DNA from 4 places in the Novosphingobium sp. BL-52-GroH genome. Region 4 is predicted to be linked to each of the others. Evidence: predicted binding sites of a transcription regulator. Region 4 holds the regulator's gene; each other region holds the start of a gene.
What was found. The regulator LexA, encoded in region 4, represses DNA repair genes until DNA is damaged. The targets are predictions, from matches to a motif close to GTTCCNCNCTTGTTCT.
Positions count from the first base shown of each region.

Region 1: a site for LexA is predicted at 1,137-1,152, ahead of ACFFDA_RS17225 (ATP-dependent helicase). Genes of this name have one in related genera too.
Region 2: a site for LexA is predicted at 1,213-1,228, ahead of ACFFDA_RS08965 (ImuA family protein). Genes of this name have one in related genera too.
Region 3: a site for LexA is predicted at 894-909, ahead of ACFFDA_RS07610 (ImuA family protein). Genes of this name have one in related genera too.

Region 1 covers NZ_CP171152.1:959,052-961,247, reverse strand. The annotation lists gene ACFFDA_RS17225 (ATP-dependent helicase) at 1-1,134, opposite strand, end outside; gene ACFFDA_RS17220 (hypothetical protein) at 1,252-1,881, shown strand; gene rsmD (16S rRNA (guanine(966)-N(2))-methyltransferase RsmD) at 1,988-2,196, opposite strand, start outside.
Region 2 covers NZ_CP171150.1:271,935-274,130, forward strand. The annotation lists gene ACFFDA_RS08955 (hypothetical protein) at 1-192, opposite strand, end outside; gene xth (exodeoxyribonuclease III) at 245-1,078, shown strand; gene ACFFDA_RS08965 (ImuA family protein) at 1,249-2,025, shown strand; gene ACFFDA_RS08970 (DUF6504 family protein) at 1,943-2,196, shown strand, end outside.
Region 3 covers NZ_CP171149.1:1,772,901-1,775,096, forward strand. The annotation lists gene ACFFDA_RS07605 (DUF6504 family protein) at 1-179, opposite strand, end outside; gene ACFFDA_RS07610 (ImuA family protein) at 97-873, opposite strand; gene ACFFDA_RS07615 (hypothetical protein) at 1,641-1,826, shown strand; gene ACFFDA_RS07620 (HEPN domain-containing protein) at 1,882-2,196, shown strand, end outside.
Region 4 covers NZ_CP171152.1:363,930-366,125, forward strand. The annotation lists gene ACFFDA_RS14320 (molybdopterin molybdotransferase MoeA) at 1-369, shown strand, start outside; gene lexA (transcriptional repressor LexA) at 482-1,171, shown strand; gene ACFFDA_RS14330 (ComEC/Rec2 family competence protein) at 1,238-2,196, opposite strand, start outside.

The sequences.
Region 1 (2,196 bases), 600 kb from region 4:
CTCGAACTCGCGCGTCTGGTACTGGGCGCGCACGAGGATCGCCATCTGGTCGAGCGGGGCGCCCTCGCGCTCCAGCCGCTCGATCTCGTCACCCACGCGGCGTGCTTCCTCGGGACCGTCCCAGACGCCGACGACGCGCACTTTCTCGCCGGCATGGCGCTCGGTCCACAAGGTCTTGCCGAGGCGCTGGCTGTTCTCGCTGATGAGGCCCGATGCGGCGCCCAGGATTTCCGGGGTGGAACGGTAGTTCTGTTCCAGCCGGATCACCTTGGCGCCGGGGAAGTCCTTTTCGAAGCGCAGGATGTTGGCGACTTCGGCGCCGCGCCAGGAGTAGATCGACTGGTCGTCGTCGCCCACCACGCAGATGTTCTGGCGGCCTTGCGCGATCAGGCGCAGCCACAGGTACTGGACCTGGTTGGTGTCCTGGTACTCGTCGACCATGACGTACTTGAAGCGCTGCTGGTACTGTTCCAGCACCTCGCGCCGGGTGCGCAGGATGTTGAGCATGTGGAGCAGCAGGTCGCCGAAATCGCAGGCGTTCAGCGCCTTCAGCCGCTCCTGGTAGAGTTGGTAGAACTTCTGGCCCTTGCCGTTGGCATAGGCCTCGCTCTCGCCCGCGTCGATGTCGGAGGGATTGAGGCCGCGGTTCTTCCAGCGGTCGATGCACCCGGCGAGCTGGCGGGCGGGGAAGCGCTTCTCGTCCACGCCCTCGGCGACGATCAATTGCTTGAGCAGGCGCAACTGGTCGTCGGTGTCGATGATCGTGTAGTTGGACTGCAGGCCCACCAACTCGGCATGGCGGCGCAGCATCTTGGCGGCGACCGAGTGGAACGTGCCCAGCCACGGCATCCCTTCCACCGCCGGGCCGATCATGTGGCCCACGCGCTCGCGCATCTCGCGCGCGGCCCTGTTGGTGAAAGTGACGCACAGGATCTCGCTCGGCCAGGCGAGGCGATTGCGGATCAGGTGGGCGAGCCGGGTGGTGAGCGCGGCGGTCTTGCCGGTGCCGGCGCCGGCCAGCATCAGCACCGGGCCTTCGGTGGTCAGCACGGCATCGCGCTGCGGCTCGTTCAGGCCCTCGATCAGGACTTCGGGCGTACCCGGGGCAGAGGGAGGGGCTTGCAGATTGTTCACCGTGAACAACTAGGGAACGGCGTGGCCCGGTGCAAGCCCGCTTCGTCGCAGGCACGGAACATTCCCCGGCCCGGATCGTCGTTCCTGCAGCGATAAAAATATCTGGAGAGTGAGAAAATGCGCAAGTTGCTGTTCGCGGGGTCCGCCATGCTGGCCCTGCTCGCCGTCCCTGCCGCCATCCAGGCGCAGGACGCCCCGCCGGCTCCCGAAATGCCCGCCGCGCCGTCCGCAGCCCAGATGCCGCCACCCGCCGCGGCGCCGTCCGCCGCGACCGCGCCGATGCTGACGCCCGAGCAGAAGGCGAAGTATGACACCTGGCCGGCCGCGCAGAAGGCCGACTACGATGCCTGGCCCAACGACTACAAGGTCTACTACTGGACGCTCAACGCCGACCAGCAGAAGGGCTATTGGGCGCTGACCGCCGACCAGCGCGGGCAGATCTACAAGATGACTCCCGAACAGCGGCAGATGGCGTGGAACTCGGTGGTCCAGCAGATGAGCGGCGAGACGCCGAGCACGCCTGCGGGTCAGGCCAACCCTCCGGGCGAAGGCATGCCGACCGCGGGGGTGCCCGATCCCCAGGCCGCCGCCCAGGCCGCCCGCCCGGCGATGCCCGCCGACGAGAACTACCAGGGCGGGCCGTACAAGGGCGCGCTGACCCCGCCGCCCGCGACCGCGATGGACAAGAAGTACCCCAAGTGCAGCAAGACGGTGACCGACAGCTGCATCAATCCGCGAGGGAAGTAAGCCACGTCGTCCCGGGCTCGACCCGGGACGATGGCCCCGTGCGGGCTATCGCTTCCAGGATGTCCCGCGGTCCCGGATCAGATCCGGGATATGCCCTTGTGCCCGATCAGCTTGCGATCCGCCGCAGCAGGTGCAGCCGCGCCTTGCCGACGTCGCGTTCGGTTTCGACCTCGAAGCCCTTGATGGCGACGGGCTCGCCCTTGGCGGTTTCGAGGCTGACCCAGGTGGTCTCGCCGATCCAGCCCAGCCGCGCCAGCTTGTCGACCGCCACGGCGCCCGCGCCGGTATCGTAGGGCGGGTCGAGCAGGACGAGGT
Region 2 (2,196 bases), on a different replicon from region 4:
AATGACGACGCCGGGCTGCGCGAGCGGTGCCTTGGCCAGGCGAGGATCCGACACCGGCTCGGCAGCACCGCTGGCGAACAGGTCCGTGCCGGCGCCCCACGCCTCCAATGCAGCCTTGCGGCTCGTGGTCGCGACATAGACGTCGTGAAATCCGATCGATGTCCGAAAGACCTTGAGGGGACGCTTCGCCATCCCCGCTCAACGCACGAGGAACCCATCGGCGCCCGCGCGCTTTGCGAAAGTCATGAAATTCGCGACGTACAACGTGAATGGCGTCAACGGCCGCCTGCCGGTGCTGCTGCGCTGGCTCGCGCTCGCCGAGCCGGACATCGTGTGCCTGCAGGAGTTGAAGGCGCCAGACGAGAACTTCCCGGAAGATGCGATCCGCGATGCCGGCTACGAGGCGATATGGCATGGCCAGAGCCGCTGGAACGGCGTCGCCATCCTGAGCCGCGTCGGCGAAATCCACGAAACCCGCCGCGGCCTGCCCGGCGATCCAGCGGACGAACAGAGCCGCTACATCGAAGCGGCGGTGAATGGCATGCTGGTCTGCGGCCTCTACCTGCCAAACGGCAATCCGCGCCCCGGCCCCAGGTTCGATTACAAGCTGCGCTGGTTGGAACGGCTCCACGATCACCTCGCCACCCTGATCGGTTTGGATGCCCCCGTGGTGTGCCTGGGCGACTTCAACGTCATGCCGACCGATCTGGACGTCTATGCGCCCGAGCGCTGGCGCGATGATGCGCTGTTCGCACCCGAGATCCGCGCCGCCTACGCACGGCTACTTGACCAGGGCTGGGCCGACGCGGTGCGCGTCCTGCACCCGGACGAGACCATCTACACGTTCTGGAAATACTGGCGCGGCGCCTTCGAGCGCAATGCCGGCCTCAGGATCGACCATGCCCTGCTCAACCCGGTTGCGGCAAAGCGGCTGATCGCCGCCGAGGTCGACACGCGTCCGCGCGGCTGGGACAAGACCAGCGATCATGCGCCGCTCTGCATCGAACTGTCAGAGCGCACCGTGACGCGCAAGCGAGCCAAAACACCAGGGAAATCCCCGGTCCGCCTCACTTCCTGAGCGCTTCTCGCCGCTGTGAGCGCACAACTGCGCATATCGCCTTTCCAAGATTCTTTTTCGTTTTCAGCCCGTTGCTTAGCGTACGATCCCCCGAGTTGTCCGAGCGGACGCCTTGACGGAACAGGGTACAAATAAGAACATATGGCGAACACATGAGTCGCCCTTGACCAATGATCCTGCACACCGCCCTTCCCTCGCGGCTGCCCGCCGAGCAGCTCGCCGTGCTGCGCGCCCAGATTGCGCAAGTCCAGGCCGTGCGCGGTCCGGTGCTGCCGTTCGGCGTGGCGGAGATCGACACCCGGCTTGCCAGCGGCGGCCTCGACGCTGCCGCACTTCATGAGATAGCCGGCGCCAGCTCGAGCTGGAGCGACGACGCTGCCGCGACGCTGTTCGCTGCCGGCCTCGCCGCGCGCTTTGCCGCCGGTGCAGGCATGACCGTGCTGTGGGCGCTCAGCCGCTTCGACCTCTACGCCCCCGGCCTCGAGCAGGTCGGCCTCGGGCCCGACAAAGTGCTCTACGCGCAAGGGGCCAAGGATGCCGAGGTCCTGGCGCTGGCCGAAGACGCTTTACGCGACGGATCGCTGGCCTGCGTGATCGCCGAGGTCAAATCGGCCGACCAAACCGTGACGCGGCGCCTGCAGCTTGCCGCCTCCGATGGGATGACGCCGATGCTGCTTTACCGGCGGCATCGCTCGCGCGAGCGCAGCCCCCTCGCTTCGCCGTCCGCAGCGATGACCCGATGGAGCATAGGCACTGCACCGTCCTTGCCGCTGCCACACCCGGGCGTCGGCCGCGGGCAATGGTCCGTCGAGCTTTTCCGTCAGCGCGGCGGCAATCCCTTTTCTCTTTGCGTCGAGGCCTGCGATGACCAGGGTTGCCTCGCTCTACCTGCCCCAGCTGCCGATCGAGCGACTGCGCCGGTTCGAGCGGCCATCCGCGCCGCCTGACGCGGCCGCGCTGACGCCTCGGTTCGCGCAGGCGATCGACGACGATCCCGGCCCCTGCTCGGTGCCGCGTGGCGGCGGCTGGCGCCCTGGCGCACGCTGGGCGCAAGGCGCGCTTGGCGCCGCGCCGACGCCGTCAGACATCGATGCCCTACCCGCGCACCAGCGCCCGAC
Region 3 (2,196 bases), on a different replicon from region 4:
CGTGCGCCAGGGCGCCAGCCGCCGCCGCGCGGCACCGAGCAGGGGCCGGGATCGTCGTCGATCGCTTGCGCGAACCGAGGCGTCAGCGCGGCCGCGTTAAGCGGCGCGGATGGCCGCTCGAACCGGCGCAGTCGCTCGATCGGCAGCTGGGGCAGGTAGAGCGAGGCAACCCTGGTCATCGCAGGCCTCGACGCAAAGAGAAAAGGGATTGCCGCCGCGCTGACGGACAAGCTCGACGGACCATTGCCCGCGGCCGACGCCGGCGTGGGGCAGCGGCGAGGAGGGGGCGGTGCCAATGCTCCACCGCGTCATCGCCGCGGATGGTTGAATCAGGGGGCTGCGCTCGCGCGAGCGATGCCGCAGGTAAAGCAGCATCGGCGTCTTCCCATCGGAGGCAGCAAGCTGCAGGCGCCGCGTCACGGTCTGGTCGGCCGATTTGACCTCGGCGATCACGCAGGCCAGCGATCCGTCGCGTAAAGCGTCTTCGGCCAGCGCCAGGACCTCGGCATCCTTGGCCCCTTGCGCGTAGAGCACTTTGTCGGGCCCGAGGCCGACTTGCTCAAGGCCGGGGGCGTAGAGGTCGAAGCGGCTGAGCGCCCACAGCACGGTCATGCCTGCACCGGCGGCAAAGCGCGCGGCGAAGCCGGCAGTGAACAGCGTCGCGGCAGCGTCGTCGCTCCAGCTGGCGCTGGCGCCGGCTATCTCATGAAGTGCGGCGCCGTCGAGGCCGCCGCTGGCAAGCCGGGTGTCGATCTCTGCCACGCCGAACGGCAGCACCGGACCGCGCACGGCCTGGACTTGCGCAATCTGGGCGCGCAGCAAGGCGAGCTGCTCGGCAGGCAGCCGCGAAGGAAGGGCGGAGTGCAAGATCATTGGTCAAGGGCGACTCATGTGTTCGCTATATGTTCTTATTTGTCCCCTGTTCCGTCAAGGTGTCCGCTCGGACAACTCGGGGGATCTTACGCTAAGCAACGGGCTGAAAACGAAAAAGAATCTTCGGTAGGCTATGTGCTCAGTAATGACCGCAGACCACGCTCCTGGCTGACATCCGGTAGCAATTCTAACTCGAGCCCTCCGCCAGGGCGGGGGATCGCGTTGTTCCCCATCGGCCCGGAGCGTACGCAAGTGCGTGTGCTCGCAGTAGGAGAGTGATCCGCCTTCGTGAAACGTCCGTAGCATTACTAACGTCATCCAATTCGCATCGCTGGTGCGCGGGGGCCGGCTATGCCGGCCGCGATGAGGACGTGCGCGCGAATCCCGCGCCCGGCGTCACTGGTGAGGGCCTCTCCCGAAGCTGCGGGAGTGGGCGCGCTCCCTGTCTAGGCTCGCCCGCGTTGCCCGCAAGCCGTGCCCTTCGGACCCGGCTCCTCCACTGGTGTTCCGGTCTTGGCGGATGCCGGGCCCAGCTCCACGGCGATCCTGTCCGGTCGTTTCGCCGCCCACCTCCGCCCTGCGGGGGAAGCCATGATGGTTCTGGGGCGCGATTGGAGGCTGGCGATGTGCAAGGTATTTAAACTCCAAGTCTGGGGCCGGGATCGCAAGGGCACAAACGAGGCGAGAGCGAGGGAAGGGGAGGGGGCTGCGCTTCTGGGATTTAGCCGCCATGAATTCAGGAGGCGTTCGCATCTGGGCTGGCCCGGATGACACCGCTGCAACAGGACATCTTGCGTGGCCTATGTATCGAGGATGCGACTTACGAGCAGCTTGCCCAGCGCCATGGCATCGCCATGGGCGAGGTCGCGGCGCAGTTCGGGGCAGGCCTGATGATCCTCGCGGATGCCTTCGAGGAAAGGCGTCCGTGGTGGAGGGGGCCGCGGCGCCGGTGAGCGTGCTGTTGCCTCGTGCTTGCCATCTGCAGGGCGAGGCGGCAGAATCGGCGCAATGCGTACCGACCTCGATCATCTTCCCGGGAACAAACAGCGCGAACTTGAACGCGTGGTGCAGGTCATCTTCGAGGAGTTCGAGGAGGCGATCGCGCTTGCAACCCAGGACTGGAAGAAGAAGGGGCGCATCCTCAAGCTCGTTCTCTACGGATCCTACGCACGCGGCGGTTGGGTGGACGAGCCCCATACCGCCAAGGGCTACCAGTCGGATTACGATCTGCTCGTGATCGTCAACGACAAGCGACTGACTGACCGCGTCGAGTACTGGTCGAAGCTGGATGATCGGCTCACCCGCGAGTTTTCGATTTCCGGC
Region 4 (2,196 bases):
GCGACCCGCCAACGCGATGGGCATAGGCAGATCATCCTGGGACTTCCGGGCAATCCCGTGTCGAGCTTCGTGACCGCCTATCACTTCCTCCTCCCGCTGCTGCGCCGGATGCTGGGGGCTGGCGAGGCACTGCCGATGCGGATCACCACCCGCCTCGGCACTCCGGTCCGCGCCAACGGGCCACGCCGGGAATTCCTGCGTGGATGGTGGGACGGCGAAACCGTGGTGCCGCACGCGATACAGGACAGCGGCGCCCTCGCCTCGCTAGCCGCCAGCAACGTACTGATCGATCGACCCGCCCGCGCACCTGCCGCAGAGCCCGGTGACGAAGTGCGCATATTCCTGCTCCGGAATGGCGGTATCGCCTGAGGCATTGCTTGACGCAGTTAAATTCGTTGCTTAATTGTTCTCGCAATGTTCGCGATAGGAACATTCCCGGCCGAAGGGACCTTCGCCCGGTCGCAACGAGAAGGCAGCGACAATGTTGACGCGCAAGCAGCACGAATTGCTCCGTTTCATCCAGGCCCGGCTTGAGGAAAGCGGCATCTCCCCCAGCTTCGAGGAGATGAAGGAAGCGCTGGACCTGAAATCGAAATCGGGCGTGCATCGCCTGATTTCGGCGCTCGAGGAACGCGGTTTCATTCGTCGCCTGCCCAATCGTGCCCGCGCCCTCGAAGTCTTGCGCCAGCCTGACGACACCGGCACCAGGGCCCCGCGCCCCGCGCCGGCCAACAGCAACGACGACACGCCCGGCCGCACGCCCCAGCGCGCGCCCGAAGCAGCCAACGACGTCATCGAGATTCCGCTGCATGGCCGAATTGCCGCCGGCGTTCCGATCGAAGCGCTCGAAGGGCAGTCATCGCTGTCGGTCCCTGCGGCATTGCTCGGCTCCGGGGAGCATTACGCCCTCGAAGTGTCCGGGGACTCCATGGTCGAGGCAGGTATTCTCGATGGCGATTTCGCACTGGTGAAGCGCACCAACACCGCCCGCGACGGGGAAATCGTCGTTGCCCTGATCCGCGGCGAAGAAGCGACGCTCAAGTACTTGCGCCGGGAAAACGGCATGGTCCGCCTCGATCCCGCCAACGCCGCCTACGAACCGCAGATCTACGGCCCCGACGAAGTCGAAGTCCAGGGCAAGCTTGCAGGACTGCTGCGGCGCTATCACTGAAACGAGGTGTCGCGGCACGAGCCCCGTGCGAACCTCAGTGCAAGCTCCCTGACGATTTCCGACCGATCATCGAGGCGGGTCGGGAATGGTCGCTGGCCCCGGTTCCGAGGGGCGCCACCAACCGTGTTCGCCCTCGCCATCCGCGACGGTGGCCAACCGCCGCTCGGACAAGTGCACGGCAAGTCCGCCGGTTCGGTTCAGCAGGCCCCGGTCCGCCTTGAACCAGCGGGGGCGGCAACTGCCCGGAAGCCAGCGATCGGAAATCACGATGTCGCTGCGATCGCAGGCCGCCGCGAGAGCGCGCTCGGGCACCGCGTCCCGCCCGCGCGATACCAGCAGGCGCCAGGTGCCGCCTTCGCGCTTCAGTGGGAGCGCGCAGAAATCGCGGTTGCAGTGCGCTCCGGGCCAGCGATTGAGCGGTACGGGATCGCCTTCCATGCCGGCCAGTTCGCGCAAGTTGTCGCGCGCATAGCCTTCACCGCCGTCACGCAGGACGAACAGCCGCTGGCCACCGGCCTCGACCAGGCCGACGTGGCGCCCGTCTCCGGAGACCAGGATATCGGGCGGCGAAGCGACGGCGAGCAGTCCCGCGCCAAGCAGCGCAGGCGGAAGGCCGATCCAGCGGACCCGCCCGCTCCACAAGCCGATCCACAAGCCTCCGGCCACGAACACCAGGAAGGCACCGTTCGCCCCGGCCGGCAGGATCGCCACGGCGCCCGGCCGCGATGCAAACCAGTGAGCCAGGCCGGTCAACAGGTCGATCGCGCTCTGCGCCAGCCACCATAGCGGCCAGCCTGCTCCCAGCACGTCGAGGACCAGGGCACCGGCAAGCAGGGGCATGACCACGAACGTCGTCAGCGGAATGGCGAGGACGTTCGCCAGGGCGCCGTAGATGCCCGCGCGGTGGAAGTGGAAAAGCCCGATCGGCATGAGCACGAGGTCGATGACGATGCCGGTCAGAAGCAACATCGCCAGGTGGCGCAGCGCCCGCGCCGCCAGCAATTCGTCCCGCGGGGCGACGAAGG